3 regions of the Streptomyces sp. NBC_00057 genome follow, and region 2 is predicted to be linked to each of the others. Evidence: riboswitches for the same ligand, from Rfam matches in the RefSeq annotation. Region 2 holds a riboswitch; each other region holds the start of a gene.
What was found. A riboswitch is a leader RNA that binds a small molecule or an ion and turns the genes downstream of it on or off. The one in region 2 is predicted to bind cyclic di-AMP.
Positions count from the first base shown of each region.

Region 1: it holds a riboswitch for cyclic di-AMP, as region 2 does, so the genes downstream of both, OG953_RS17135 (NlpC/P60 family protein) here and OG953_RS36520 (C40 family peptidase) in region 2, are expected to answer to the same signal.
Region 3: it holds a riboswitch for cyclic di-AMP, as region 2 does, so the genes downstream of both, OG953_RS06640 (peptidoglycan DD-metalloendopeptidase family protein) here and OG953_RS36520 (C40 family peptidase) in region 2, are expected to answer to the same signal.

Region 1 is NZ_CP108256.1:3,704,497-3,714,030, reverse strand. Features, by position in the region: gene OG953_RS17155 (LuxR C-terminal-related transcriptional regulator) at 1-289, shown strand, start outside; gene OG953_RS17150 (GNAT family N-acetyltransferase) at 291-1,064, opposite strand; gene OG953_RS17145 (NlpC/P60 family protein) at 1,105-2,142, opposite strand; gene OG953_RS17140 (hypothetical protein) at 2,500-2,853, shown strand; gene OG953_RS17135 (NlpC/P60 family protein) at 2,935-4,092, opposite strand; cyclic di-AMP (ydaO/yuaA leader) riboswitch at 4,091-4,256, opposite strand; gene pcrA (DNA helicase PcrA) at 4,514-6,955, shown strand; gene OG953_RS17125 (M23 family metallopeptidase) at 7,006-8,541, opposite strand; gene OG953_RS17120 (esterase/lipase family protein) at 8,794-9,534, opposite strand, start outside.
Region 2 is NZ_CP108256.1:7,722,684-7,732,217, forward strand. Features, by position in the region: gene bioD (dethiobiotin synthase) at 1-446, opposite strand, end outside; gene OG953_RS36480 (adenosylmethionine--8-amino-7-oxononanoate transaminase) at 448-1,752, opposite strand; gene bioB (biotin synthase BioB) at 1,745-2,911, opposite strand; gene OG953_RS36490 (8-amino-7-oxononanoate synthase) at 3,054-4,196, shown strand; gene OG953_RS36495 (DUF397 domain-containing protein) at 4,189-4,395, opposite strand; gene OG953_RS36500 (helix-turn-helix domain-containing protein) at 4,420-5,280, opposite strand; gene OG953_RS36505 (ATP-binding protein) at 5,485-5,916, shown strand; gene OG953_RS36510 (LysR family transcriptional regulator) at 5,960-6,898, opposite strand; gene OG953_RS36515 (LysE family translocator) at 6,971-7,606, shown strand; gene OG953_RS36520 (C40 family peptidase) at 7,690-8,163, opposite strand; cyclic di-AMP (ydaO/yuaA leader) riboswitch at 8,167-8,339, opposite strand; gene OG953_RS36525 (hypothetical protein) at 8,788-9,096, opposite strand; gene OG953_RS36530 (ATP-dependent Clp protease proteolytic subunit) at 9,104-9,534, opposite strand, start outside.
Region 3 is NZ_CP108256.1:1,373,925-1,383,458, reverse strand. Features, by position in the region: gene ispG (flavodoxin-dependent (E)-4-hydroxy-3-methylbut-2-enyl-diphosphate synthase) at 1-91, shown strand, start outside; gene dxs (1-deoxy-D-xylulose-5-phosphate synthase) at 118-2,019, shown strand; gene OG953_RS06665 (aspartate aminotransferase family protein) at 2,016-3,413, shown strand; gene OG953_RS06660 (helix-turn-helix domain-containing protein) at 3,498-4,106, shown strand; gene OG953_RS06655 (DUF6126 family protein) at 4,140-4,307, shown strand; gene OG953_RS06650 (tyrosine-protein phosphatase) at 4,331-5,143, opposite strand; gene OG953_RS06645 (alpha-galactosidase) at 5,369-7,465, shown strand; cyclic di-AMP (ydaO/yuaA leader) riboswitch at 7,758-7,916, shown strand; gene OG953_RS06640 (peptidoglycan DD-metalloendopeptidase family protein) at 7,922-8,881, shown strand; gene OG953_RS06635 (SGNH/GDSL hydrolase family protein) at 9,071-9,534, shown strand, end outside.

The DNA.
Region 1 (9,534 bases), 4.0 Mb from region 2:
GGTCCAGGACGGCGACGCGGTGTTCTCGCCCCGGCTGGCCGGCTTCGTCCTCGACGCCTTCGCCTCCACGGACGCGCCGCCGGTCGACGAGGACCTGGACCGGCTGACGCAGCGCGAGCGCGAGGTGCTGCGGCTGATCGCCCGCGGCTATGCGTACAAGGAGATCGCCAAACAGCTGTTCATCTCGGTGAAGACGGTCGAGTCGCACGTCTCGGCGGTGCTGCGCAAGCTCCAGCTGTCGAACCGGCACGAGCTGACCCGGTGGGCGACGGCGCGGCGGCTGGTCTGATTCAGCCGGTCGCAGGGTCGGGGCCGAGCGAGATGTTCAGCTTCTCGCCGACCCGGCGGTAGCCGATCCCCGCGTAGATCCGCTCCACATCCGCGTCGCCCGGCTCCAGCCACACCACGCGGCAGCCCCGCTCGAAGGCGGTCGCGGTCAGGTGGGCACAGAGCGCGGCGCCGATGCCGCGGCGGCGGAAGGTGTCGGCGACGGCGAGGCCGGCCAGTTCGGTGAGGCCGTCGACCGGGACCGAGCAGCCGCCCGCGCCCGCCGGGACGCCGTCGACCGTGGCGAGGGCCGCGACCCCGCCGCCCCCGGCCGCCGCGCGCAGCCAGGCAGCCTCGCCGCCCTCGGGCTCGCCGGTCCCGCCGTATCCGTGGTGCTGGACGAGCGCGGCGGCGTCGAACTCCGCGTCGGTGACCGGTTCGGCGATCGTGAGGGAGTCCACCGGCTTCGGCGGCAGCAGGTCGCCCGGGGCGCAGGCCAGGACCGGGGCCCGGTTCTCGACGGTGAACCCGGCGGCGAGCAGCGCGGGTTCGACCGCGGGTGCCCAGCCGGGCAGAAACTCCAGCCGCGGCATCCGGTCGTACTCGCGGAACGCCGCGATCAGGGTGTCGAGGTCCTCCGCCGTCGGCTCAGTGTCCCGGTCGGGTATCGCGTAATTGGCGTACTTGATCGACCAGTTCGGGTTGTACCGCACGGTGAAGGGGCCGACCCGGAGATGGTCGGGGGAGCGCAGGGCGAGCGTACGGGCATGGGTCTGGACATCGAGGTCCATGGGCATGTGCGTTTGTCCTCCGGCCGGTTGATCGGAAGTCGGGAGCCTATGCCACCCGGGTCGCTCCGGCGAAGGGCATCTGGTCGATCGGCGCGATCCGGACCGGCGCTCCCGGGCGCGGGGCGTGGATCATCTGGCCGTTGCCGATGTAGAGCCCGACGTGACTGACGCCGGAGTAGAAGAACACCAGGTCGCCCGGGGCGAGTTCGGAGCGCGAGACGTGCTGTCCGGCGTTGATCTGGGTGTACGTGGTCCGGGGGAGCGAGACACCGGCGGAGCGCCAGGCGGCCTGGGTGAGCCCGGAGCAGTCGAACGAGGACGGGCCGGTCGCGCCCCAGACGTACGGCTTTCCGAGCGCCCCGTACGCGAACGCGATGGCCTCGGCGGCGCGGGCGTTGGGAGCCTGGACGGGACCGCGTGCGGTGCTGCGGTCGGCGGAGCGCGCGCTGTCCGAGCTCTCGTAGGCGGCGCGCTCGGCAGGGGGCAGGGTGGCGAGGAGCCGCTGCGCGTCGGCCAGTTTGGCCCTGATCGTCGCCTTGTGCTTCTTCAGCTCGGCCTGGCGGGATGCCAGCGCAGCCAGCTTTCCCTTGGCCTGCGAGCGCAGCTGGGCGATCCGGGCGACCTGCCGCTCCACCCCGTCGACCTCGGCGGCCCGGCGGTCGCCGATCCGGTCCACGTACGACGCGCGCTCCAGATACTGGTCGGGGTCGGAGGAGAGCGCCAGCTGTACGGCCGGGTCCAGGCCGCCGGTGCGGTACTGCGCGGCGGCGAGTGAACCCAGTGCGTCACGCGAGGCGTTGAGGCGCTCGGTCCTGCGGGCCGCCTCGTCGCGCAGGGTGTCGACGGCATCGGCGGTGGCGGTCGCCTTCTCCTTCGAGTCGTTGTACTGCTCGGTGGCGACTTCCGCGTCGTGGTACAGCCGGTCCACCTCCGCCCTGACCTGGGCGGGGGTGAGCTGGGGATCGGCGTGTGCGGAACCTGGCAGAGCGGCAGCGGTGGCGGCCCCGGCGATGGCGAGGGTGGCTGCGGTGAGGGCAGCAGAGCCGGTGTACGGGCGCTGCTTGGGTTTCCGGTGCGCTGCCACGGGGGCGTGCGTCCTTCCTGGCGACTGCCCGTCGGGGACTACCGGCGGGCCCGTCCGAGGTCCGGCGGCGGGTCACCAACAGGGGGAGCGGCCCGCCGCCGGATCTCTCGGCGGGGTGACCGGTTCGCCGTCCGGGTGCGGAGCGGCGGTGAAGCGGGTCACCTGGGTAGGGACGCTAAACCCGGGGCAGGGGGAAGAGTCGTAATGACGCCTATTGCCCGAATTTGGCGCGGCGCTGTCGCCAAGTGATCGGAAAATTACATCAAAGTCAGGCAATTGGTGCAGACGTGAGTGAATCGGTAGGAAGCCGTACCCGCCTGTGGAGTGGTGATATGGCCGGGGCTAGGCTGCGGACCCATGGACGTACTCATACATGTCTTCGTCGCCCTGCACATCATCGGCATCGCCTCCCTGCTGGGCGGTTTCCTGACCCAGATGAAGGCGATGGGCGCGGGCGCGGCCCGGTTCGTCCCGGCGATGCTGCACGGCGCACTGACGATGCTGGTCACCGGTGTCGCGCTGGTCGGGCTCAATGAGGCCGACGGCCACCACGTGAACAACATCAAGATCGGGGTCAAGCTGCTGCTCCTGGTCGTGATCCTCGCGCTCGTCTACGTCAAGCGGGACGAGGAGAAGGTCGACAAGGGCGCCTTCGCGGCGGTGGGTGGGCTGACGCTCGCCAACATCTTCATCGCCACGCTCTGGACCTGAGCCGGCCCGCGCCGCCCACGCTGCCGGACGGGCGTGGAATTCGAGCCCGTCCGGCAGCTGAAGGCGCAAGGGCGTGAGCCGCTACGACGGCCGCACGCTGCCGTAGATCGGCATGTAGTAGATCGACTCCTCGCGCACATTCGCCCCCGGCTTCGGCGCGTGGATCATCATTCCGTCGCCCTTGTAGATGCCGACGTGGCTGATGTCGTCGTAGAAGAAGACGAGGTCGCCCGGCTGCAGATCGGCCGTCGCGATCCGGGTGCCCGTCTCCACCTGGTCCCAGGTGGTGCGCGGGAGGTCGACACCCGCGGCCTTCCAGGCGGCCTGGGTGAGCCCGGAGCAGTCGTACGAGGACGGGCCCGTCGCGCCCCATACGTACGGCTTGCCGATCTGGGCCGCGGCGAAGGCGAGAGCCTTCTCCGCCTTGGTGGTGGCGCCGCTGTCCGAGCCGGTTCCGGTGCCCGTGCCCGTACCGCTGCCGGATTCCGCTTTCTTCGCGGCTTCCGCGGCCTTGCGGTCCGCCTCCGCCTCGGCGGCGGCCTGCTGCCGCGCCAGTTCCTCCGCCTTGCGCTTGGCCTCCGCCTCCTTCTTGCGCTCCAGTGCCGCGAGCCGCGCCTTCTCCTCGGCGGTCAGCTTCGACAGCATCGCGCGCGCCTCGCCCAGCTTCTTCTGGACGTTCTGCTTGCTGGTGCGCAGCGTGGTCTGTGTCGAGGTCAGCGTCTCCAGGCTCTGCACCGCTTCGGCACGCTTCTTCGACGCCTTGGCCTGCTGCGTACGGAAGTCCGTGACTGCCTTCTGCTGCTGACCGGTCATCCGGTTCATCAGCTGGTTCTGGTCGAAGTACGACTGCGGGTCGTCGGCCAGGAAGAAGGTGGTGCTCGGCGCGATGGAGCCGGTGCGGTACTGCGCGGCCGCGTAGGCGCCGAGCGTCCTGCGGGCGTCGTTGAGCTTGTCGGTGCGCTTGGCCACGTCCTCCAGCAGGGCGTTGACCTTGGCGCGCTGGGTGGCGGAGGCTTCCTTCGCCCGGTTGTACTGCTGGGTCGCGGTGCCCGCCTGCCGGTAGAGGTCGTCGACCTTCTTCTGTACGTCCTCGATGCTGGGCTTCGGGGCGGGGGCGGCCGTGGCGCTCTGTGTGGAGAGCAGCGTCACGGACGCCAGTGCCGCCGTGGTGAGCCCTACGGCCGGTGTGGTGGTGCGCACCCGGGTGCGCGGTTTGCGATGCGACGCCAAGGCCGGCATCTCCTTCCGTGGACCGCCTACCGGGTTAGCTGTCGGGTTCGGGCGGAACGGAAGGCTGCCCTACGGTCCGAGTGGGGGATAAGGACCGATTCACCCCGGTGCTGCGTGTGGGTCCCCGGTTCCGAACTCCCGCGAGGGCAGGCCGGATTCGGCGCGGGCGCCCGCTCGGCGTGGTTCGCCTCAGGGGGTACGGGCCGCCCGGTCGAGCACGCTAGCCAACCCGTGGTGCTGCTGTGAAGGTCGATGTTCGATATGCCCGATACGTTTTCGTGACCTCGATGAAGTGGGGCGGCCAGGGCCGACGAGGGCCCGAATTCCCTTACACGGAGTGGGTGGCCGCTGCCTTTGTGTGCCCGACCGTCGGGTGTGGTTCGCCATGCGGCCGTCGTGTGTCGTTGCGGCGGCCTAGACTCGACAAGCGATGAGCAGCCTCTTTGACGACAGCTTCCTGGCCGGCCTCCAGCACTCGGAGGAAGAGCCCCCGCCGCCCCCCGAGGACTCCGCACCCGAAGCGGTGCCGGAGGACCTCTTCGCGGGCGTATTCGACGGGCACCCGCCGCCCAGGGATGCGTACTACCGCGACGGCGCGCCCCGCCCCGTCATCGACTCCGCGGCGCTCCTCGACGGGCTGAACACCGAGCAGCGCGCCGCCGTGGTCCACGCGGGCTCCCCGCTGCTCATCGTCGCCGGGGCGGGCTCCGGAAAGACCCGGGTGCTGACCCACCGGATCGCCCACCTCCTCGCCGAGCGCGGGGTGCACCCCGGCCAGATCCTGGCGATCACCTTCACCAACAAGGCCGCGGGCGAGATGAAGGAGCGCGTCGAGCAACTCGTCGGACCGCGCGCCAACGCCATGTGGGTCATGACCTTCCACAGCGCGTGCGTACGCATCCTGCGCCGCGAGTCGAAGAAGCTCGGCTTCACCTCGTCGTTCTCGATCTACGACGCCGCCGACTCCAAGCGCCTGATGGCCCTGGTCTGCCGCGATCTCGACCTCGACCCGAAGCGCTTCCCGCCGAAGGCGTTCACGGCCAAGGTCTCCAACCTGAAGAACGAGCTGATCGACGAGGAGACCTTCGCCGGCCAGGCCGCGGACGGCTTCGAGAAGACCCTCGCCCAGGCCTACGCGATGTACCAGTCCCGGCTGCGCGAGGCCAACGCGCTGGACTTCGACGACATCATCATGACGACGGTCCATCTGCTCCAGGCCTTCCCCGACGTCGCCGAGCACTACCGCCGCCGCTTCCGGCACGTCCTGGTCGACGAGTACCAGGACACCAACCACGCCCAGTACACCCTCGTGCGCGAACTGGTCGGCCCGGCCGGCGAGGGCGACGCCCCCGCCGAGCTGTGCGTCGTCGGTGACGCGGACCAGTCGATCTACGCCTTCCGCGGCGCGACCATCCGCAACATCCTCCAGTTCGAGGAGGACTACCCGGACGCGACCACGATCCTGCTGGAGCAGAACTACCGCTCCACGCAGACGATCCTGTCCGCCGCCAACGCGGTCATCGAACGCAACGAGAGCCGCCGCCCCAAGAACCTCTGGACGAACGCCGGCACCGGCGCCCGCATCACCGGCTATGTCGCCGACACCGAGCACGACGAGGCGCAGTTCGTCGCCGACGAGGTCGACCGGCTGACCGACGCGGGCGACGCCAAGGCCGGCGACGTCGCGGTCTTCTACCGTACGAACGCGCAGTCCCGGGTCTTCGAAGAGATCTTCATCCGCGTCGGCCTGCCCTACAAGGTCGTCGGCGGCGTGCGCTTCTACGAGCGCAAGGAGGTCCGGGACGTGCTGGCCTACCTCCGGGTCCTGGCCAACCCCGAGGACACCGTCCCGCTGCGCCGCATCCTCAATGTGCCCAAACGCGGCATCGGCGACCGCGCCGAGGCGATGATCGACGCGCTGTCGATGCGCGAGAAGATCACCTTCCCGCAGGCGCTCCGCCGGGTCGACGAGGCGTACGGTATGGCGGCCCGGTCGGCCAATGCCGTCAAGCGGTTCAACACGCTGATGGAGGAGCTGCGCACGATCGTCGAGTCCGGCGCGGGCCCGGCGGTGGTTCTGGAGGCCGTCCTGGAGCGGACCGGCTATCTCGCGGAGCTCCAGGCGTCCACCGACCCGCAGGACGAGACCCGCATCGAGAACCTTCAGGAACTCGCCGCCGTCGCCTTCGAATTCGAGCAGGAGCGGGGAGAGTCCGGCGAGGAAGGCACGGGCACCCTCGCCGAGTTCCTGGAGAGGGTCGCGCTCGTCGCCGACTCCGACCAGATCCCCGACGAGGACGAGGACGGCTCCGGCGTCATCACGCTGATGACGCTGCACACCGCGAAGGGCCTCGAATTCCCGGTGGTCTTCCTGACCGGCATGGAGGACGGCGTCTTCCCGCACATGCGGGCGCTCGGCCAGGTCAAGGAGCTGGAGGAGGAGCGGCGGCTCGCGTACGTAGGCATCACCCGGGCCCGCGAGCGGCTCTATCTGACCCGGGCGGCGATGCGCAGTGCGTGGGGGCAGCCCTCGTACAACCCGCCGTCGCGGTTCCTGGAGGAGATTCCGGAACAGCACCTGGAGTGGAAGCGGACCGGGCCGATGGCGTCGCCGGCCGGACCGACGTCGGGGATCACCTCGTCACTGTCGTCGTCCCGTTCGCGCTCCGGCCCCTCGGGCTTCGCGACCCGGCGGACCTCGGACAAGCCGACGATCACGCTGGCCGTCGGGGACCGGGTCACGCACGACCGGTTCGGGCTCGGCACGGTGACGGCCGTCGAGGGATTCGGCGACCAGGCGGAGGCGACGGTCGACTTCGGGGACGAGCGGCAGAGGCTGCTGCTGCGGTACGCGCCGGTCGAGAAGTTGTAGTCCGGCGGTCGGGCAGGCGGCCGGGACAGTTGCACCGGCCGCCGGGTGGCTCAGGTCGGGTTGAGGCCGTGGCTGCGGAGCCAGGGCAGCGGGTCTATGGCCGCTCCGCCCCCGGGCCGTACCTCGAAGTGCAGGTGCGGACCGGTGGAGTTCCCTGAATCCCCGGAGTACGCGATCACATCGCCGGCCTTCACCGGGCCGGAGCGGATCTTGGTGCTGCTGAGGTGGCAGTACCAGGTCTCGGTGCCGTCGGCCATGGTGACGATGGCCATGTTCCCGTAGGCGCTGTTCAGCTGGGTGCGTACGGTGCCGTCGGTCGCGGCCATCACGGGCGTGCCGTACGAGACGGGGAAGTCGATGCCCGTGTGCGCGGACATCCAGTTGACGCCCGCCTGGCCGAAGTACGCGCTGAGGCCGTGCTGCGCGACCGGCAGGAGGAATTTGGGGCGCAGCGCCTCCTTGCGGGCGGCCTCTTCCTCGCGCTTCTTCTTCGCGGCGGCCTGCCGCTCCCTCAGGTCGATGCGTTCCTGGGTACGGCTGGCGCGGTCGGCGAAGTTCTCCGCGTCGGCGCTGAGGTTGGCGAGCTGGGTGTCCAGCTTGTTGTTGGCGGCGACCGGCTTGACGGAGCCGGGGTCGGCGGCCGCCATCGTGGTGTTGTTGTCCTTCTTGTCCTCGCCGCCCAGTCCGCTGACGGAAGCCGCGGCGATACCGGCCACGCTCATCACGCAGGCGGAGGGAACGGCGATGGTGAGGAGCGCGGAACGCTTTGCGGGGGAACGCCGCCGACTGCGGCTGCCGCCGCCACCGCTGCGGGATGCGGGGCGGCTGATGGGGCGGTGGGCGGCGGGCGCGGCGTCGGCCGTGTCGTCGGCGGCGGCGGCTTCGCGCACGTCGGTGTCGAAGTCAGCCTCCGCCCCCGTCTCCGTCTCCGCCCCCGTTCCCGTCTCCGGGAGGCTGAACTCGGCGGTGCGGTGGGGCTCGTACGGGTCGAAGGAGTCCTGGTCGGCATAGGACTCGTACGACTGGTGCGCCTCTTGTGTCGCCGGCGCCTCGTACAACATCTGTGCGGTTTGCGTGGTTTGCGCGGTCTGCTGTTCCTGCTCGGGCGTGGCGCCGGTGTTCCAGGCGGTGGCGTCGTACGCGCCGGTGTCGTACGCGGCCGTGTCGGCCGTCGCCCACTGGCCGGCCTCGTACCAGCCGTTGGTGTCCCACTGGCCCGTGGCGTCCGGGGCGCCGCCCTGTGCCGGAATTTCGGCGAAGGTGGCGGTAGCGGTGGCGGCCGTGCCGTAGTCGGCTCCGGGCGTCCAGGTGGCTGTGGTGTCGTACGTCGGGCCCGCGGCGTACTGCTGCTGGGGCTCCGCCGCGTACGGGGCAGAGGCGTCGTACGAGGTGGTGGCGTGTGCACCCGTGTCCCACTGCGTGGAGTCGTACTGGCCGCTGTACCCGGCCTGGCCGGTGGCGTAGCCGCTGCCGTACGTGCCGTCATGGCTGCCGGGAAGGGAGCCGAAGAGCGGGTCGCTGTCGTAGCTGCCGGTGGCTTGGCTGTCGTATCCGGCGTACCCGGCGTGGGGGTGCTGGTCGTTCACCAACTTCTCTCTCGCCTCGGCAGCAGGACCTGTGGTCTGGGGTCCGGCGGAGGGATCCCAGGGGGAGCAGTGGCCGCGACTGTACCCGGCGGTACGTGACGTCGACAATCTTCGGCAGGCTCGGGCGGCTCAGGAAACGGGCAATCGGCCGTCTTTCGACGGACTGCCCACACAGCCTTGGCTCTATGTTCGAAACGCGTTCTATTTTTTTTGGGGCCTTCGGCGGGGTGAGGTGAGGCCGGGCCAGTCCGGTCAAGCCACCGAAGCGGCTCCTGCTGCTCCTGTGGCTCCTGTGGCTTCGATCATCGATTCGCGGGATTCCAGCGCCTGCCGGATCGCGGCGGCGACGGCGGGATGCACCGGAAGCGCGAGATGGCCGATGCCGCTTACGCGTACGTTCAGCGCGTCGAGATCCGGATGGTCGATGCAGGCAGCCTCGGCCGGGACGATCACCCGGTCCAGCTCGCTCCAGAAGCTCACGAACCGGGTGCGGCAGCCGGGCGCCGGCCTGTGCAGTTCCTCGATCGGCGCGGAGCCCGTACGCATCTGGCGCACGATGGGGTGAGCGCTGGCCAGTGGGGCGACGGACGTGCCCCCGTGCGGTGTGCCGAGGGTGACCAGGGTGCGGACCCGCTGGTCACCGCCCAGCCGCTGTACGTAATAGCGGGCGATCAGGCCGCCGAGGCTGTGCCCGACGATGTCGACCTGGTGGTGTCCGGTGCGGGCGCAGATCTCCTCGACGTGCCGGCCGAGCAACTCGGCTGCCGTACGGATGTCGCAGGTCAGCGGCGAGTAGTTGAGTGACTCCAGATGGCGCCAACCGTGCCGGGCGAGGGAGCGGCGGAGCAGGACGAAGACCGAGCGGTTGTCGATGAAGCCGTGCAGGAGCACGACGGGCGGCCGCTCGCCGCCCTCGGCAGGGAGGGCAAAGGTCCCGGCCGGGGCGGTGGGAGGCGTGGTGGTCGGTTCGGCCGGGCGCTGCGGGGGCCGCCG
Region 2 (9,534 bases):
GTCGTGTTGAGCGTGCCCAGTCCGGCCGCCGCCACGACCAGGACCGGTGCGCCCAGCAGTCGTGCCGCGTCGGCCAGGGTCGCGCCGTCGTCGTCGAACCGTACGAGCAGTCCGCCCGCACCCTCGACCAGCACCAGATCGTGTTCGGTCGCCAGCTTCTCGGCCGCCTCGGCGATCTCGTACGGCCGTACCGGCGGGAGACCTGCCCTGCGGGCGGCCGTGGCAGGCGCCAACGGCTCGGGGAACCGGGCCAGTTCGACCGCGGTCACATGGCCGCCCGCCAGCCGTGCCACCTCTGCGGCATCCCCGGGCTCGCCGGGGGCCAGGCCCGTCTGGGCGGGCTTGAGCACCGCGACACTGCGATCCCGGCACGCCGCCGCCACGGCCGCGGTCACGACCGTCTTGCCGATCTCCGTGCCCGTACCCGTCACCACCAGAACCGTCATCTCAGCCCTCCCGCGCAGCCGCGCACACGGCGCGGGAGATCCGCGCCACATCCTCGTCACCGGTCACATACGGCGGCATCGTGTAGACGAGATCGCGGAACGGCCGCAGCCACACGCCCTCCCGTACCGCCGCCCGGGTCGCGGTCTCCATGTCCACCTGGTGATCGAGCTGTACGACGCCGACAGCGCCCAGCACCCGCACATCCCGTACCCCGGGCAGCTCCGCCGCCGGGGCGAGACCGTCCCGCAGCCCGCCGCCGATCCGCTCGACCTCTTTCTCCCAGTCCTGGCCGAGCAGCAGGTCGATGGAGGCGCACGCCACCGCGGAGGCGAGCGGATTGCCCATGAACGTGGGCCCGTGCGCCAGCACCGGCACCTCGCCGCGCGAGATGCCCTCCGCCACCCGTGCGGTGCACAGCGTCGCCGCCATCGTCAGATAGCCGCCGGTCAGCGCCTTGCCCACGCACATGACGTCGGGCGAGATCCCCGTATGCTCCGCGGCGAACAGCTTCCCCGTACGGCCGAAACCGGTGGCGATCTCGTCGAACACCAGCAGCACGTCATGCGCATCGCACGCCTCGCGCAGCACTCGCAGATAGGCGGGGGAGTGAAACCGCATTCCGCCCGCGCCCTGCACCACCGGCTCCACGATCACCGCGGCCAGCCGGTCGGCGTGCTCCGCGATCAGTTCCCACAGGTGTCGTACGTACGTGGCATCCGGCTCCGCGTCGAAGCCGGCCGGCGGCTCGTCCGCGAAGATCTGCCGGGGCAGTACGCCCGACCACAGCTCGTGCATGCCACCTTCGGGGTCGCACACCGACATCGGCTGCCAGGTGTCCCCGTGATAGCCGCCGCGCCAGGTCAGCAGCCGCTGCTTGGCCGGCCGCCCGGCCGAGCGCCAGTACTGCAGACACATCTTCACCGCGACCTCGACCGACACAGACCCGGAGTCGGCGAGGAAGACATGCTGCAGCGGCTCCGGGGTGATCTCGACCAGCCGCGTGGCCAGCCGCACGGCGGGCTCATGGGTGAGCCCGCCGAACATCACATGACTCATCCGGTCCAGCTGACCGCGTGCCGCTTCATTGAGTACCGGATGGTTGTAGCCGTGCACCGCCGACCACCAGGACGACATGCCGTCGATCAATTCGTGCTGCCCGTGGGCCGGTTCGGCGAGCCGGAGCCGTACCCCGGACGCGGACTCCACGACCAGCGGCTCCTGGCGCCCCGGCATCGGGCCGTACGGATGCCAGACGTGGGCCCGGTCCAGAGACCGCAGTTCGGCCGGGGAGAGGGCCTCAGGCATTGGGGGCGAGATCCGTACCCGCGCCGCGACGGCGGACCGCCACCAGATCCGTGCGTGCAGCCGGAATCTCGCTGGGCTCGGCAGCGGCTTCTGCGGGTGCGTCGCCACAGGGTGCACACCCGCCGTCGTGCGAACCACAGCCGCCACCCGCCTGCGCACGGTGCGCAGGCAACGTCGTCGTCCCCGCTCCCTCCACCTCGAAACCGGCGTCCGCGATCATGTCCAGATCCGCCTGCCCCGCCTGTCCCTCACTGGTGAGGTAGTCGCCCAGGAAGATCGAGTTGACCAGGTGCAGTGCGAGCGGCTGCATCGAGCGCAGATGCACCTCGCGCCCGCCCGCGAGCCGCACCTCCACGTCCGGGCAGACGAACCGGACCATCGCCAGAATGCGCAGACACCGCTGCGGGGTGAGGTTCCACTCCTCGGCCAGCGGAGTGCCCTCGAACGGGATCAGGAAGTTCACCGGCACCGAGTCCGGGTCGAGCTCGCGCAGCGAGAAGACGACATCGACCAGATCGGCGTCGCTCTCACCCATCCCGGCGATCAGCCCGGAGCACGCCGAGAGCCCGGCGGCCTGCGCCTGCTGCACGGTCTCCACCCGGTCCGCATAGGTGTGGGTGGTGGTGATGTCCCCGTACGTCCCCTCGGACGTGTTGAGGTTGTGGTTGTACGCGTCGGCGCCCGCCGACCGCAGCCGGTCGGCCTGTCCGTCGGAGAGCAGACCGAGGCAGGCACACACCTCGACGCCCTCGTGTCGCTCCTTGATCGCCTCGATGGTCTCCGACACCCGGTCGACATCCCGGTCCGTCGGACCGCGACCGCTGGCCACCAGGCACACCCGCTTGGCGCCACCCGCCACCCCGGCGGCGGCGGCCTTCGACGCCTCGTCCGGTTTCAGCCAGGTGTACTTGAGGATCTCGGCCTTCGAGCCGAGCCGCTGCGAGCAGTACGAGCAGTCCTCGGGGCAGAGCCCGGACTTGAGATTGACCAGATAGTTCAGCTTCACGCGCCGCCCGAACCACTGACGGCGCACCTTTCCGGCCGCGGCCACCACTTCGAGCAGGTCGTCGTCGGAGGTCGCCAGTACGGCGAGTGCTTCTTCGCGGGTCGGCAGTTCGCGCCGCAGTCCCTTGTCCACCAGCGTGTTCAGGAGGTCCATGGCGTTGATCCTGGCCTACGGCACCGCCCGCAGCCAAGGAGGAACCGGACAAGAGAGCCCGTCTGGGGTGTGTGTATTGCCACACCATGACCTGCTGCGCGCCCGGTTAGGGTCTGTGAGCTGCCTACAAAAGGGACCGCTCATGCCCTTCGCCCCGTTCGACTGGATCGACGACGAGGCGCGCCGCCGCGCGGACGCCGGACTCGTCCGCTCGCTCCGCCCCCGGCCCGCCGAACCAGAACTTCTGGACCTCGCGAGCAACGACTATCTGGGCCTGACCCGGCACCCCGAGATCACCGCTGCCGCGGCCGAGGCCGCGTGCCGGTGGGGAGCGGGGGCGACCGGATCGCGGCTCGTCACCGGCTCCACCGCATTGCACGCCGAACTCGAACGCGAGCTGGCCGATTTCTGCGGTTTTGAGGCGGCCCTGGTGCTGTCATCGGGCTACGCGGCCAATCTCGCCGCCCTCACCGCGCTCACAGGCCGCGGCTCGCTGATCGTTTCCGACGCGGGAAACCACGCCTCGATCGTGGACGGTTGCCGGCTCTCCCGGGCCCAGACCGCCGTCGTACCGCATGCCGATCCCGATGCCGTGCGCAAGGCCCTGCAGGCACACGGGGGACGCGCGCTGGCGGTCACCGACTCGGTCTTCTCGGTCGACGGCGACGCCGCGCCGCTGCCCGAACTGGCCGATGCCTGCCGGACGGAGGGCGCCGCACTGCTCGTCGACGACGCGCACGGCCTCGGAGTGCTGGGCGAAGGCGGCCGGGGTGCGCTCGCCGCCGCCGGTCTCGCGGGCGGCGAGGGAATCGTCACCACGCTCACCCTCTCCAAGTCCCTGGGCAGCCAGGGCGGGGCGGTCCTCGGTCCGGCCCGGGTCATCGAACACCTGGTCAACACGGCCCGTACGTTCATCTTCGACACAGGCCTCGCACCGGCCGCGGCGGGCGCGGCTCTCGGGAGCCTGCGGCTGATCCGTCGCGAGCCGGCACGCGCAGGCAGGGCCCGTGCGGTCGCCACCGCTCTGTACGAGCGGCTGACCGAGGCCGGTCTGACCGCCGTTCGCCCCGACGCGGCCGTGGTCTCGGTGCGGGCACCCTCGGCGGACGCGGCGGTGCGCTGGGCGGCCGACTGTCGCGCCGCGGGAATCGCGGTGGGATGCTTCCGGCCGCCATCGGTGCCGGACGGTGTCTCCCGGCTGCGGCTGACAGCGCGAGCCGATCTGACCCAGGAGCAGATCGCCACCGCCGTGGCGATCGTACGGCGGACCGCTCCCGTCAGCTGACCGAACCCCGGTGCAGACCGGAGACGAAAGATGTCCAGGCCGCCGCGGAGAACCGCAGCGGTGGCCTGGATACATCCTTGGAGTCCCGCACGGCCAGCCGCCCGTCTCCGAACGGCGCGGCCTCCACGCAGTTGTTCATACCCGTGCTGCGGCTGCTGCGCCGCCACCGTAACTCGTGCTGTGCGAGGCAATCCGACATGAGCCCCCCTCGGGCAGTCCGGGGTCACCGACCGTCGCGGTCGATCGCGGCGATGAGGTCCAACGAGTGCTCCGGCGACAGCGCGTGCGCCTGCATCGTGCGGAAGGCCGAGCTGTACGCCTCAAGGTCTTCTTTCCGCTCCAGATAGAGGCTACTCGTCAAATGGTCGAGAACTACCACGTCCAGATCAGAAGTGTTCGGAAATGAGAAGATAACGAAAGGGCCGGTGAGGCCGGCGTAGCCACCGACCGAGAAAGGCAGCAACTGAAGTTCTACGTGGGGAAGTTGAGCCACGCGAGTCAGATGGCGCAGCTGGTTTCTCATCACCCGGCGCCCGCCGACCTCGCGCCGGAGCACCGCCTCGTCGAGCACCGCGCTCAGTCGCAGTGGCGGATCGGTCCGCAGCACCCCCTGCCGGGCCAGCCGCACCTCCACCAGCGAGTCCAGCTGGCCGGTGGGTAACCCGTCCAGCGCGGCCCGGGTCACCGCACGTGCGTAGTCGGCCGTCTGCAGGAGCCCCGGCACCACCGAGGTCTCCAGGGTCCGCGCGGTCCGCGCCTGGGACTCCAGGCTGATGAAGTCGCGGTACTGCGGCGGGATCAGACCGCGATAGGCATGCCACCACCCGGTGCCGCCACCGCCCGCCGAACCCGCCAGCGCCGCCAGGAGCGTCCGCAGCTGCGGGTCGTCCACGCCGTACGCGTCCAGCAGCCGGGTCACATCGGCCGGTCGCACCCCACTGACACCGGTCTCGATCCGGCTCACCTTCGACTGGTGCCAGCCGAGCATCCGTGCGGCGTCCCGGCTCGTCAGTCCGGACGCGTGGCGCAGACTCCGGAGCTCCTCCCCGAGCTTGCGGCGCCTCACCGCAGGGCCGTGCTGCATCTGCGGCCTCCCTCCCTCTTCTGCCGAGCGGACAGTGTGACGCCCGCATACGGTCTTGCGTGGCAGGGTTCACCGCATTGAGCGACAGATATATGCATATCTTGGTGGATCGCCGTAACGGAGGCCAGCATCGGTGGCAATCTGGCGCGAAGCACAACCGGGACCGGTCGCGGGTCGGTCCAAGTGGGAAAGGGACGGCTCGCCATGGCAGACCATCAGGAAGCAAGCGTCACTCTGCCGAGCGATCCGGTCTCGGTCTCGTCGGCCCGGAGATATGTGGCAAGGGTGCTGACCGAATGGGGTCTGGCCATCGACACGGAGTTCGCCGACAGCATCCGACTCATCGTCTCGGAACTCGCGACCAACGCCGTCCAGCACACCTTCGGACAGTCGCCCACCTTCACCGTGGACCTGAGGCTGGAGCGGGAGGAACAGCTGCATCTGGGTGTGACGGACAGTCACCCGCGCTGGCCCCGGCGGCTGCCCGCCGCCGTTCAGCAGGACAACGGACGCGGCATGGTGATCATTCGCTGTCTGGCCAAGGAGTGCGGGGGCCGGCTCACCGTCACCCCCACTGCCGACGGCGGCAAGACGGTCTGGATCGCGCTCCCATGGAGCATCCCCGTGCAGAGCTGACCGACCCTTCGATCCGCCGCCTCCCCGTCTCCCGATTGCGTGATCACCCGCCCTCGCCGCCCGACCGCTGCGCCGAGGCCGCGCGCCCGAACCCACTGCGCAACAGCGCCTGGAGTGTTGCCGCCGCGGCGCTCGCCCGGTCGCCGCGGTGCACCATCGAGATCGTCCGCCGGAACGAAGCGGGTTCCAGCCGCCGCACGGACAACGGCGTCGACGACATCGCGGCCACCATCTCAGGTACGACCGCCATTCCGATGCCCGCGCTGACCAGCGCACATACCAGCGCGTAGCCGGGCGACTCGCAGACCACGGCGGGTGTCGCACCTGCTTCGGCCAACGCCTGCTCCACCCCACGGCGCGGTGGATGCGTCGGCGCGCTGCTGATCAGAGGCCGCCCCGCAAGTTCCGTCACCGGCAGTCTCCCGGTGGCCTCGGACAGCATCTGCCCGACCGCCGTGATCAGGACCAGTTCCTCGACCAGCAGCGGTTCGGCGAATACCCCGGAGGGCCAGGCCGCTGCGGCAGCCGGCTCGTACACATGGGTCAGCGCGAGATCGACCTCGCCCGCGGCCACCGCCGCGACCCCGTCCGGCGGCTCGTACTCGGTGACCGCCAGCTCCACATCCGGGTGGGCGCGACGGAAGGCGCTCAACACCGGCGGCAACAGATGGATGCCCGCAGTGGTGAACGTGCCGACCCGGAGGCGTCCGCCGGAGAGTCCGGAGAGACGGGCCAGTTCGTGGCGGGCCAGGTCCATCTCGTCGAGGATCCGACGTGCGCGTCCGACCAGCAGCTCACCGGCGGCCGTGAGGCGGGCCCCTCGGTGGTGGCGCACCAGCAGTGCGGCGCCCGCCTCCCGCTCCAACTTGGCGATCTGCTGGGAGAGCGCGGGCGCGGTGTAGCCGAGTCGGGCGGCGGCCCGGGTGATCGATCCGGCCTCCGTTACTGCCACCAGCGCCGCGAGCCGTGTCGGGTCGTACATTAAGCGTTCCTTTTGGCAGACCCAGAAGATTGCAAGTACACGCTAAAGGCTCTGCCGGGCCAGGGTGGATCCATGGACGCACAATTGATCGCCTTCATCGGGGTCGCCGCCGGCATGGTCGCGCTGCCGGGCGTGGACTTCACCGTCGTCGTACGCAACGCGCTCGCCTCCCGGTCAACGGGGGTGGCGACCGCGCTGGGTGTTGCCGGTGGACTCCTCGTGCACACCGCGCTGGCCGTCGCCGGGCTTGCCGCTGTGCTGGTGACGATGCCCGTCCTGTTCCGCACCGTTCAGCTGCTCGGCGGGGCCTACGTCCTCTACCTCGGCATCAGCGCCCTGTACGCGGCACGGCGCCGCACCACGGGCAGGGCGGGGGAAGCCGAGGGCGAACCAGCGGGCCAGGGAACCGTAGGCGCGCTGCGCCAGGGCTTCCTCACCAACGCCCTGAATCCCAAGGCGCCGGTGCTCTTCCTGAGCCTGCTGCCGCAGTTCGTTCCCGACGGGCAGCCGCCGCTCCCGAGAACCTTGCTGCTCGCAATGATCGTGGTGCTGCTTGCGCTGATCTGGTTCACCGCGGTCGCCCTCCTGGTGGACCGGCTGGGCCGATGGCTGCGTCGGCCGCGTACCGCCCGCGCCATCGAGGGCGGCAGCGGCGCGGCGCTCACCGGTCTGGGGCTGGTGCTGGTGTCCGGCCCCTTGCTGCACTGAGTAACGAGCGGGTCGGCGGCGGGGACCAGGGCCTGTCCGGCGGATCACGGCCGGGGGCGCGGGCCTGATCCGCCGGACAGGCATCAGCGGACCCGCCCGTAATAGACGCCCTTCGTCCAGATCTTCTCCAGCCGGACCACTGCGCCGGTCCTCGGCGAGTGCCAGATCCTGCCCTTACCGGCGTAGATCCCCACGTGGTAGATGCTGCGGCCGTAATGGAAGAAGACCAGGTCGCCGCGTTGCCTGTGCGAGGCCGAGATATGGCGGGTCTTGTTGTACTGCTGCTGGGCCGTGCGCGGGAGCTTCTTGCCCGCCTTCTTGAACGAATAGACCGTCAGACCCGAGCAGTCGAAGCGGTTGGGGCCGGTGGCCCCCCACCCGTACGGCGATCCCTTCTTCGACGCGGCGATGTTGAGTGCCTTCATCGAGAGGGTCGCTGCCCGGGCTTGCGGCGTGGCGCCCGGGGCAAGCATGGTGCCGCCGACGGCGGCCAGTGTCAGAACCGAGGCCGTGCCGGCCCGGGCGAGCAGAGACGGGACATGAACCTGCGCAGTCATGCGCAACCCTTCGTCAGCCGCCTGTGAAGGGTGACCTGTCGGGTTCGGGCTGGCGAAGTTGCCCGGCCGCGCTCGGCGGCTTCACCCCGAGGGTCGACCGATGTTCCGGTCGACCCGTTGTGCTCGGGTCCTCCACTCCTGCCGATCCACTTCTGTCGACCAGGCATCCGGACGGCGGCAGGACTCGGCGTCCGCCCGGACCGCCCCGCCGCGGTGGCGGGGGCTTGTCGTCCCAGGGATCTTGACGCACCGACTGCCGGATTTCCGAAAGGAAACGACGATATGTGAGTCTCCTCGCGGATGATCCGTTCGAGTGGGGCTGATGATTTCGAAGACCGCGCCGGTCACTCGGACCGGTCTCGTACCAGGGACGGAATGACGGATTCCGCTCGCTGCCCTCGCAAAAAAACGCAAGTTGAGATGTCGCTCGCGAGGGGGAATCCCTACGCCGAACGAGCTAGGAATTTCGATTTGCCTGCCGGGCGTGTCGTGCAGGGGAGTTGAGCGAAGTCCGTCGGGGTCGGGGTCGGGGTCGGGGTCGGAGTGAGCTGAGCAAACCCCGTCGGAGGTGAAGGCAGGGGGAGTTGGCCGGACCCGGCCGCGGCCGGAGGCGAAGTTGGCTGATCAACTCGCCTGAGCGGGGGGTACGGTGACGCGTCCCGCCCGCCGTTCCCCGTCCAGCACGCGCAGCGCCCGCGCCAAGGTGGCGGCGTGGATCTGCGCCTCGCCGCGCTCATGCATCAATGCGAGGGCGTCCCGCAGCGCACCCGCCCGTGAGGCCAGTGCCTGTGCGGCGCGCAGTGCGGCGTAGGTGTCGCTGCCGCGGGCCGGGTTGATCCGGCCCAGTTGGTCCAGGACTTCGAGATAGCAGTCGATGAACTCCCCCTCGGCGCACGTCAGTGCGGGGAGCGGCGGCAACTCCGGTGGATGCACAGGGTGTTCACCTCGCGCTGTGCGGCGGGAGTGACGACTTCCGGTTCTCCGTGATGTGGTCCACCAGACCGTACGCCTTGGCGCCCGCCGCGTCGAGGATGAGGTCGCGCTCGATGTCGGTGGCGATCTGCCCTGTGCTGCGGCCCGTGTGACGGGCCAACAGTGTGGTGATCATTTCGCGGACCCGCTCCAATTCCTGTGCCTCGATCTGCAGATCGGACGGCTGGCCCTGAACCGGCTCGGTGAGCTCGGGCTGCTGCACGACGACTCTGGCGCCGGGCAATGCGTGCCGCCGGCCGGGAGCGCCCGCGGCGAGCAGTGCGGACGCGCAGGAACCGGCCTGGCCGAGGCAGTAGGTCTCCACCTCGCAGGCGAGGTACTGCATCGTGTCGTAGATCGCGGACATGGCTCCGAACGAGCCGCCGGGGGAGTTGATGT
Region 3 (9,534 bases), 6.3 Mb from region 2:
CGAGACGCTGGTCGAAGAAGCCCTGAAGGTCGCCGAGGGCATGGACGACGCAGGGACACCGTCGGGGGTTCCCGCCGTCACCGTGAGCTGAAACAGAACCAGAGAGGGGGCCCGAGCGTGACGATTCTGGAGAACATCCGGGGGCCGCACGATCTCAAGGCGCTGAGCGAAGCACAACTCGACGAACTCACCGAGGAAATCAGACAGTTCCTCGTCCGGGCGGTGGCGAGGACCGGCGGTCATCTGGGGCCCAACCTGGGGGTGGTGGAGCTCTCCATCGCCCTGCACCGGGCCTTCGACTCGCCCGTGGACCGCATCCTGTGGGACACCGGGCACCAGAGCTACGTGCACAAACTGCTCACCGGGCGGCAGGACTTCTCCAAGCTGCGCGGCAAGGGGGGCCTTTCCGGCTACCCCTCCCGCGAGGAGTCCGAGCACGACGTCATCGAGAACTCGCATGCCTCGACCGTCCTCGGCTGGGCCGACGGCATCGCCAAGGCCCATCAGGTGCTGGGGCGGAGCGACCATGTCGTGGCCGTCATCGGCGACGGGGCCCTCACCGGCGGGATGGCCTGGGAGGCGCTCAACAACATCGCGGCCGCGAGGGACCGGCCGCTGGTCATCGTGGTCAACGACAACGAACGCTCCTACGGCCCCACGATCGGCGGTCTTGCCAACCACCTCGCCACCCTCCGTACCACCGACGGATACGAACGCTTCCTCGCCTGGGGCAAGGGCGTGCTCCAGCAGACGCCCGTCATCGGACAGCCGTTGTACGAGTCGCTCCACGGCGCGAAGAAGGGGTTCAAGGACGCCTTTGCCCCGCAGGGCATGTTCGAGGACCTCGGGCTCAAGTACGTCGGGCCGATCGACGGTCATGACATCGCGGCCGTCGAATCCGCACTGCACCGGGCGAAACGCTTCCACGGCCCGGTGCTGGTGCACTGCCTCACCGAGAAGGGCCGCGGCTACCCGCCCGCGCTCCGGGACGAGGCCGACCGCTTCCACACCGTGGGCGCGATGGACCCGCTGACCTGCGCACCGCTCGCCCCGTCCGGAGCGCCCTCCTGGACCTCGGTGTTCGGGGACGAGATCGCCGCGATCGGCGCGGAGCGGCCGGATGTCGTGGCCATCACCGCGGCGATGCTGCACCCCGTCGGACTGACGAAGTTCGCCGAGGCGTTCCCCGACCGGGTCTGGGACGTCGGGATCGCCGAGCAGCACGCGGCGGTCTGCGCAGCGGGACTCGCCACCGCCGGACTGCATCCGGTCGTCGCCGTCTACGCCACCTTCCTCAACCGGGCCTTCGACCAACTGCTGATGGATGTCGCGCTGCACAAGTGCGGGGTGACCTTCGTCCTCGACCGGGCCGGAGTCACCGGTCCCGACGGGCCCTCGCACAACGGCATGTGGGACATGTCCATGCTGCAGGTGGTCCCCGGGCTGCGGATCGCCGCCCCGCGCGACGCCGACGAACTGCGCGCCGAGCTCCGCGAGGCCGTCGACATCGACGACGTACCCACCGTGATCCGGTTCCCCAAGGAGTCGGTGGGGGAGCCGATCCCGGCCATCGACCGGATCGGCGGAATGGACGTACTGCACCGGGCGGACGACCCCGATGTGCTGCTCGTGGCCGTCGGTGTGCTCGCCCCGGTCTGTCTGAAGGCCGTAGACCTGCTGGCGGGCGGCGGCATCCGCTGCACCGTCGTCGACCCGCGCTGGGTCAAGCCGGTCGACGAACAGCTGGCCCCGCTCGCCGAACGGCACCGGCTGGTCGCCGTCGTCGAGGACAACAGCCGGGCAGGGGGCGTTGGTTCGGCGGTCGGGCAGGCGTTGCGGGATGCCGGGGTCGACGTACCGCTGCGGACGTTCGGCATCCCCGATCAGTTCCTCGCCCACGGCAAGCGCGCCGAGGTGCTGGCCGACATCGGGCTCACCCCTGTCGAGATCGCGGGGCGCATCAGCGCCGTACTGGCCGCCAAGGAAGCAGCGACAAGGACCGAGGAGAGCGGGGCATGAAGGACGACGGGCCCAAGGGCTTCGACCTGGCACAGCTCCTCGCGGAGCGCGGCGGCGAGCGCTACGAGCTGCACACGAAATACCTCAACCACCAGCTGCCCCGCATGCTGCACACCATCGGCTTCGACAAGGTCTACGAACGGGCCGAGGGTGCGCACTTCTGGGATGCGGACGGCAACGACTACCTCGACATGCTCGCCGGGTTCGGCGTGATGGGCCTCGGCCGGCACCACCCCGTCGTACGCAAGGCCCTGCACGACGTCCTGGACGCCTCGCTCGCCGATCTCACCCGCTTCGACTGCCAACCGCTGCCCGGGCTGCTGGCCGAGAAGCTGCTCACGCACAGCCCGCACCTGGACCGGGTCTTCTTCGGCAACAGCGGTACGGAGGCTGTCGAGACCGCCCTGAAGTTCGCACGGTACGCCACCGGCAGGCCCAGGATTCTCTACTGCACCCACGCATTCCACGGGCTGACGACCGGCTCGCTCTCGGTCAACGGGGAGAGCGGCTTCCGGGACGGCTTCGCACCGCTGCTGCCGGACACCGCCATCGAGCTCGGGGATCTCGACGCACTGCGCAGTGAACTGAAGCGCGGTGATGTGGCGGCACTGGTTGTCGAGCCGATCCAGGGCAAGGGCGTCCACGCCGCGCCGCCCGGCTTCCTGCGGGACGCGCAGGAACTGCTGCACAAGCACAAGGCACTGCTCATTGCCGACGAGGTGCAGACCGGCCTCGGCAGGACCGGCGACTTCTACGCGTACCAGCACGAGGAGGGTGTCGAGCCCGATCTGGTCTGTGTCGCCAAGGCTCTGTCCGGTGGCTATGTGCCGGTCGGGGCGACCCTCGGCAAGGACTGGATCTTCAGACGCGTCTACTCGACGATGGACCGGGTCCTGGTCCACTCCGCGAGCTTCGGCTCCAACGCCCAGGCGATGGCGGCCGGGCTCGCGGTCCTCACGGTGATGGAGGACGAGGAGACCGTCGCGGGTGCGCGCCGCACCGGTGATCTGCTGCGCGAGCGGCTGGCCGCACTGGTCGACCGCTATGAGCTGCTGTACGAGGTGCGCGGGCGCGGGCTGATGATCGGCATCGAGTTCGGCCGGCCGTCGTCACTGAAGCTGCGCAGCCGCTGGACCATGCTGCAGGCGGCCCGCAAGGGCCTCTTCGCGCAGATGGTGGTGGTGCCCCTGCTGCAGAAGCACCGCATCCTCACCCAGGTCTCGGGCGATCATCTGGAAGTGATCAAGCTGATTCCGCCGCTGGTGATCGGGGAGCCGGACGTCGACCGGTTCGTCGCGGCGTTCACCGCGGTGATGGACGACGCTCACAGTGGCGGCGGGCTTATGTGGGACTTCGGCAGGACCCTGGTGAAACAGGCCGTCGCCAACCGCTGACCCCGCGGGCCCGGCAAGGCTTACCTCGTTTGCCTCCTAGGTAAGAAATTTGCCTAGGAGGAAAGTTCCTGGCCCAATGGGTACATGAACACTCCAGACGGAGGGGTGGCCGACGAGCTGCCCGGGGTCGCGCCACGCCTGCGCGATCTGCGCCGCAGCCGTGGTCTCACCCTGGAGACCGCCGCTCAGCGGGCGGGGCTCTCACCCGCCCATCTCTCCCGGCTCGAAACGGGCCGTCGGCAGCCTTCGCTGCCGATGCTCCTCGGTCTTGCCAGGATCTACGGTACGACAGTCTCCGAACTGCTCGGCGAGACGCCCCCGGAACGGGAGGCGATCATCCGCGGCGGGAAGTTCGAGGGGGCCGAGGCCGACGGCTGGATGTACCAGCGGGCCGGCGGTTCAGGCCGGGCGATGCAGGCGCTCCGCGTGCGGGTTCCGTACGGCGTACAGGGCGATCTCGTGCGTGTCCATCCCGGCGAGGAGTGGCTGTATGTGCTCGTCGGTCACCTTCGAGTGACGCTCGGGGACACCGTGCACGATCTCGCTCCCGGTGACAGTGCGCACTTCGACTCGCTCACCCCGCACCGGATCGGGGCCGTCGATCGCGACGGTGCCGAGCTGCTCTTCGTCCACACCCTGCTGCAGAGCCCCGCCGCCGAGCTGTGTCTCGGTGGCGGCATCCACCATCGCTGAGACCGGTCCGTCCGGTCACCAGAGAGGACTGTCATGTCCGATTCAGAGAACTTCGACCCGCTGGGGTCCAAGAAGAACTACGAAGCCCAGGAGCGGAAGTTTCCGCGCGGCGTGGTGATCCGGCTGTTTGCCTATCTCATTGCCGGACACATCTTCGCGGCCTTCCTCTACCTGCTCTTCGCGGTGGCCGGCAAGGGCTGACCACCGCCGCCGAGCGGGTCCGTCTATGCCTCGTCGAGGAGCCGGTCGCGCAGCCGCCCACGGGTCTCGGGGGCGAGTTTCAGCCCCTCGGAGAGATAGCGGTCCGTGCTGCCCCAGGTCTCCTCGATGGTGGCGAAGGCCGCTGCGAGGTAGTCGGCGTGGGCGCCGAAAAGGGGATTGAGCAGTTCCATCACCTCGGCCGACATACCGTCCGCCGAGGTGTCGCTGCGGCGCACCTTGTAGCGGCGGTGGGCGTCGTTCGACTTCAGGTAGTCGGCCTCGATGGCGTCGCGCTCGACACCGACCGCGAGCAGTGACACCGCGATCGACAGACCGGCCCGGTCCTTGCCCGCCGCGCAGTGCATCAATGCGGGAACGCTGTCCTCGGCCAGGGCGTGCAGAACCCGGCTGTGCTCGGCGGTACGGTCCCGGATGATCGCGCGGTACGAGGCGATCATCCGGTTCGCCCCCTTGCCGTCGGCCAGGATCGAGCGCAGCTGGCCGAGGTCCCCGTCGCGGACCATCCGCCAGAACTCGGTGCCGTCGGCGGGGTCGGAAAGCGGGATGCTCACATTCCGTACGCCCGGCAGCTCCACATCCAGGCCGTCGAGCCGGTGGTCGGCCGCATTGCGGAAGTCGAAGACCGTGTGCAGACCGAGACCGCCCAGGAAGGCGGCGTCCTCGGCGGTGGCGTGCGCGAGGTGACCACTGCGGAAGAGTCGTCCGAACCGCACCCGCCGGCCGTCCACGGTGGGCAGTCCGCCCACATCGCGGAAGTTGCGGACACCCGCCAGCTCGGGTTCCGTCGACGGGATCTGCGGCAACTGCTGCGTCACAGTGACTCCTGGAGTGTCTGGCGCCGGCGCGAGTCGCCGACAAGGCCACTCTCGCGACGATACGACATTGATTCCTCAGGCAATCATCTTGGTCATTGCTTGTCGATACTTCCGCGAACCCCGGTACTCCTGCGGCGAATTCGCCCGGTGAATTCCTTGCAAGGCCGTTGCCCACCCACCGGCGATGGTCGATGATGTGCGGAACTGTTGGAATGTGGGGATGCGATGATCGAGACTGGCGACAAGGGCCGGACCTGGCTGCTCACCGGGGCGAGCAGCAGCTACGCACTGCGAATCACCGAGCGGGACGAGCTGGTCCATCTGCACTGGGGGCCGCGGATCCCCCTTGCCGCGGCCGAGGCCCTGGCCGCAGCGCCGGAGCCACCCTTCAGGGGCTTCGAGTCCCAGCTCGACGGCCGCGAGGAGTACCCCGTGGAGGGCGGCCCCCGGTTCGTCCGCCCGGCCCTCTCGGTACGCACCCCTGAGGTCCGCGGCACCGAGTGGGCCTTTGCCGACGCCACGGTCGACGGAGACGAACTCCGTATCGGATTCGCCGACTCCGTGCACCGGCTCGTCCTCACCCTGCACTACCGGATGCGGGACGACTCCGATGTGATCGAGCGCTGGGCCACCGTCGCCCACGCCGGGCCGGACGGTCCGCCGCTGGAACTGCTGCGCGCCGACGCGGCAGCCTGGGCGCTGCCCGCCCGCGACGGCTGGCGGCTGAGCCGGCTGCACGGACGCTGGGCGGCGGAGTCGCAGCTTGCACGGGCGGAGCTGACGTACGGCGAGAGCGTCATCTCCAGCAGGCGCGGCCACACCGGGCACCAGTACCTGCCGTGGGTCGCACTCGACGCCGACGGTGCGGCGACCGAGGAGAGCGGCGAGGTGTACGGCTGTGCGCTCGGCTGGTCCGGGTCGTGGCGGATTTCCGTACAGCAACTCCCCGATGGGCTCGTACAGATCACCGGCGGCGCCGGCTACGACGACTCGGGGCTGCTGCTGCTCGCGCCGGGGGAGTCGTACAGCACCCCCGTCTTCGCCGGTCTGTGGAGTGCGGAGGGGTTCGGCGGGGCGAGCCGGGCCTGGCACGCCTGGCAGCTGGCCCATGTGATCCCGGACGCACAGAGCCTGCGGCCGGTGCTCTACAACTCCTGGGAGGCGACCGGCTTCGACATCTCGCAGGAGCAGCAGCGCGCCCTCGCCGAGCGCGCCGCCGCGATGGGCGCCGAGCTGTTCGTCGTGGACGACGCGTGGTTCGGGCAGCGCACCAGCGACCGGGCCGGGCTCGGCGACTGGACGCCGAATCCGGACCGCTTTCCCGGCGGACTGAAGCCGCTCGCCGACGAAGTGCACGGACTCGGCATGCAGTTCGGTATCTGGGTCGAGCCGGAAATGGTCAATGCCGACAGCGATCTCTATCGCGCGCACCCCGACTGGGTGCAGCATTTCCCCGGGCGGGCGCGGACCGAGTTCCGCAATCAACTGGTGCTCAATCTGGCCCGCACCGATGTGCAGAACTATCTGTGGGAGCAACTGGACACACTGCTCTCCAGTACGCCCGTCGACTATGTGAAATGGGACTTCAACCGCAGCTTCACCGACGCGGGCTGGCCGGGTGAGGAGTATCAGCAGAAGCTCTGGATCGAGCACGTGGACGCCCTGTACGCGCTGATCGACCGGCTCCGGGCCGCGCACCCCTCCGTCGCCTTCGAGTCCTGCTCGGGCGGCGGCGGCAGGATCGACCTGGGGATTCTGTCCCGTACGGACCAGGTGTGGACCTCCGACAACACCGACCCGCTCGACCGCCTCACCATCCAGGAGGGCTTCGGCCAGATCCATCCGGCCCGGGTGATGGCCGCCTGGGTCACCGACAGCCCGAATGTCCAGCTCAACGACAGGGTCAGCTCACTGCGGTTCCGTTTCGTGAGCGCGATGGCCGGTGTGCTCGGGGTCGGTGGGGACCTCACCGAGTGGAGCGAGGAGGAGCTGGCCGAGGCGCGGACCTGGGTGGATCTCTACAAGGAGATCCGGCCGGTGGTGCAGCACGGCGCGCTGTACCGGCTGCGCGCCCCGCGCGGCGGACTCAGTGCGGTCCAGTACGTCCACGGGGACGAGACCGTGGTCCTGATGTGGCTCGAGGCGCAGAGGTACGGGGAGCGGCCCCCGGCCCTGCGGTTGCGCGGGATCGACCCCGCGGCGACGTACACCTGCCTGGACACGGGGGCCGTGCACCACGGTTCGGTACTGCTGCATCAGGGGCTGCACACCGGGCTTCGGGGGGATCTCGATGCGCGGGTGCTGAGGCTGCGACGCGAATGATGGGCATGACATGTCCGTAATCTGTGCATTTAGCTCAATACACCCCGCTTGCGCGGGAGATGGTGGCTCCCTCGTGAGCGGAGTCATATCCGTGACGGTGTGTGCTGGCGAGGCGGTCGGGTATTCCGTGCGCGGCGCGGAAAGCCAAGATCCTTAATCCACGGAGTGTGACCGGAATTCCGCGCCGATTTCCGAGCGCGGATTCCGGTGCGGAATCAGTGGCTTGTTATCGCCGTCCCGACTCGCTTACGGTCACCGTCAATCCGGACGGACCGCCTAATCCTGCCGCCGCCCGGAATTCGCACCCACTCATCGTGTGGCAGGAGCGGGGGAACCAGGTAGGCCGCCGATCGGAGAAATCCGGCCGGCTAGGGGTGAAGTCGCGCTCGGCGCGGCCGGGCATCTCCAGCCCGAACCCGACAGCTCACCTCGCAGGCGCCGGAGAGGAAGCACGTCATGTCCATATCGGGTAAGCACCGTCGTACGAAGTCCAGCACCATCGCCCGTGGCATCGCCGCCGCAGGCGCCGGTGGTGCCGTCATCGCACTGCCGCTGCTCGGCGCCACCGGTGCCCACGCCGCGCCGCAGTCGGCCCCGGCCGCCGCGCCGCAGTCGGCCTCCGCCGCCGCCACGCACGCCGCCCCGGCCAAGCCGGTCGCGCAGAAGCAGGCCGCCACCACGACGTACTCCGTCGTCTCCGGCGACTACCTGTCGAAGATCGCCACCGAGCACAACGTCAAGGGCGGCTGGCAGAAGCTGTACCAGGACAACCGCAAGGTCGTCGGTGAAGACCCCGGCCTGATCTTCCCGGGCATGAAGCTGACGCTCGGCGGCAAGGAGCCGGGCCACGCCGCGTCCACCGGCGCCGGCGCGGGCGCGGCCCTCCCGTCGAAGGCCCCCTCGGTGCCCTCGTCGGTCGTGGAGAAGTCCGCCCCGGCCAAGTCCGCCCCGGTCAAGGCCTCGACGGTCACGGAGTCCAAGACCTCCGCCCCGGCAGGCCGGAGCAACAGCTCCGGCTACACCCACCCGGTCCCCGGCAACCACACCACCGGATACCGCGCCTCCGGCTCCAACTGGTCCAGCGGCAGCCACACCGGCATCGACTTCCCCGTCTTCACCGGCACCGGCGTGAAGACCATCACCTCCGGCACCGTCGTCACCGCCGGCTGGGGCGGCGCGTACGGCAACCAGGTCGTCATCAAGCACGCCGACGGCCACTACTCGCAGTACGGCCACCTGTCCTCGATCTCCGTCTCCGCGGGCCAGACCGTGAGCACCGGTCAGCAGATCGGCCTCTCCGGCGCCACCGGCAACGCCACCGGCCCGCACCTGCACTTCGAGGTTCGCACGGGCCCGGCGTACGGCTCGGACATCGACCCGATCGCCTACCTGGCTTCGCACGGCATCTACGTCTGAGCCGAACGGCCGGGCAGTTGAGCGACAAGGCATGACCTGAGCAACACAGAAGGGGCAGTGCGCGACGGCGCACCGCCCCTTCTGCTTATTCCCCCTTTACCAAAACCTGACCTGGTGGTCTATCTCGCCACCCGTCAACCCCTTATTACGGTCGCGTAGGTCACATTCAGCGGTGCAGGATGAGCGTTTGTGGCAGACGATTCGAGAAAAAATCAACGTGGCGTCATCAACCGACATGGCGTCATCGGGTCGTACGCAGCGATTGGCGACAGCTTCACCGAGGGAGTCGGCGACCCCGGCCCGGACGGAACCTTCGTCGGCTGGGCGGACCGTTTCGCGGTACTTCTCGCGGACCAGCTCCCGGACCCCGATGCGGGGACGGGCACCGAAGGCTCCGCTCACGGGAATTTCAGGTACGCCAATCTCGCCGTACGCGGACGCCTCCTCGACCAGATCGTCGAGGAGCAGGTGCCGCGCGCCAAGGAGCTCGCACCCGACCTGGTGAGCTTCTGCGCGGGCGGCAACGACATCATCAGGCCCGGCACCGACCCCGACGACGTGGCCGAGCGCTTCGAGCGCGCGGTCGCCGAGCTGGCCGAATCGGTCGGAACCGTCCTGGTCACCACCGGCTTCGACACCCGAGGCGTTCCCGT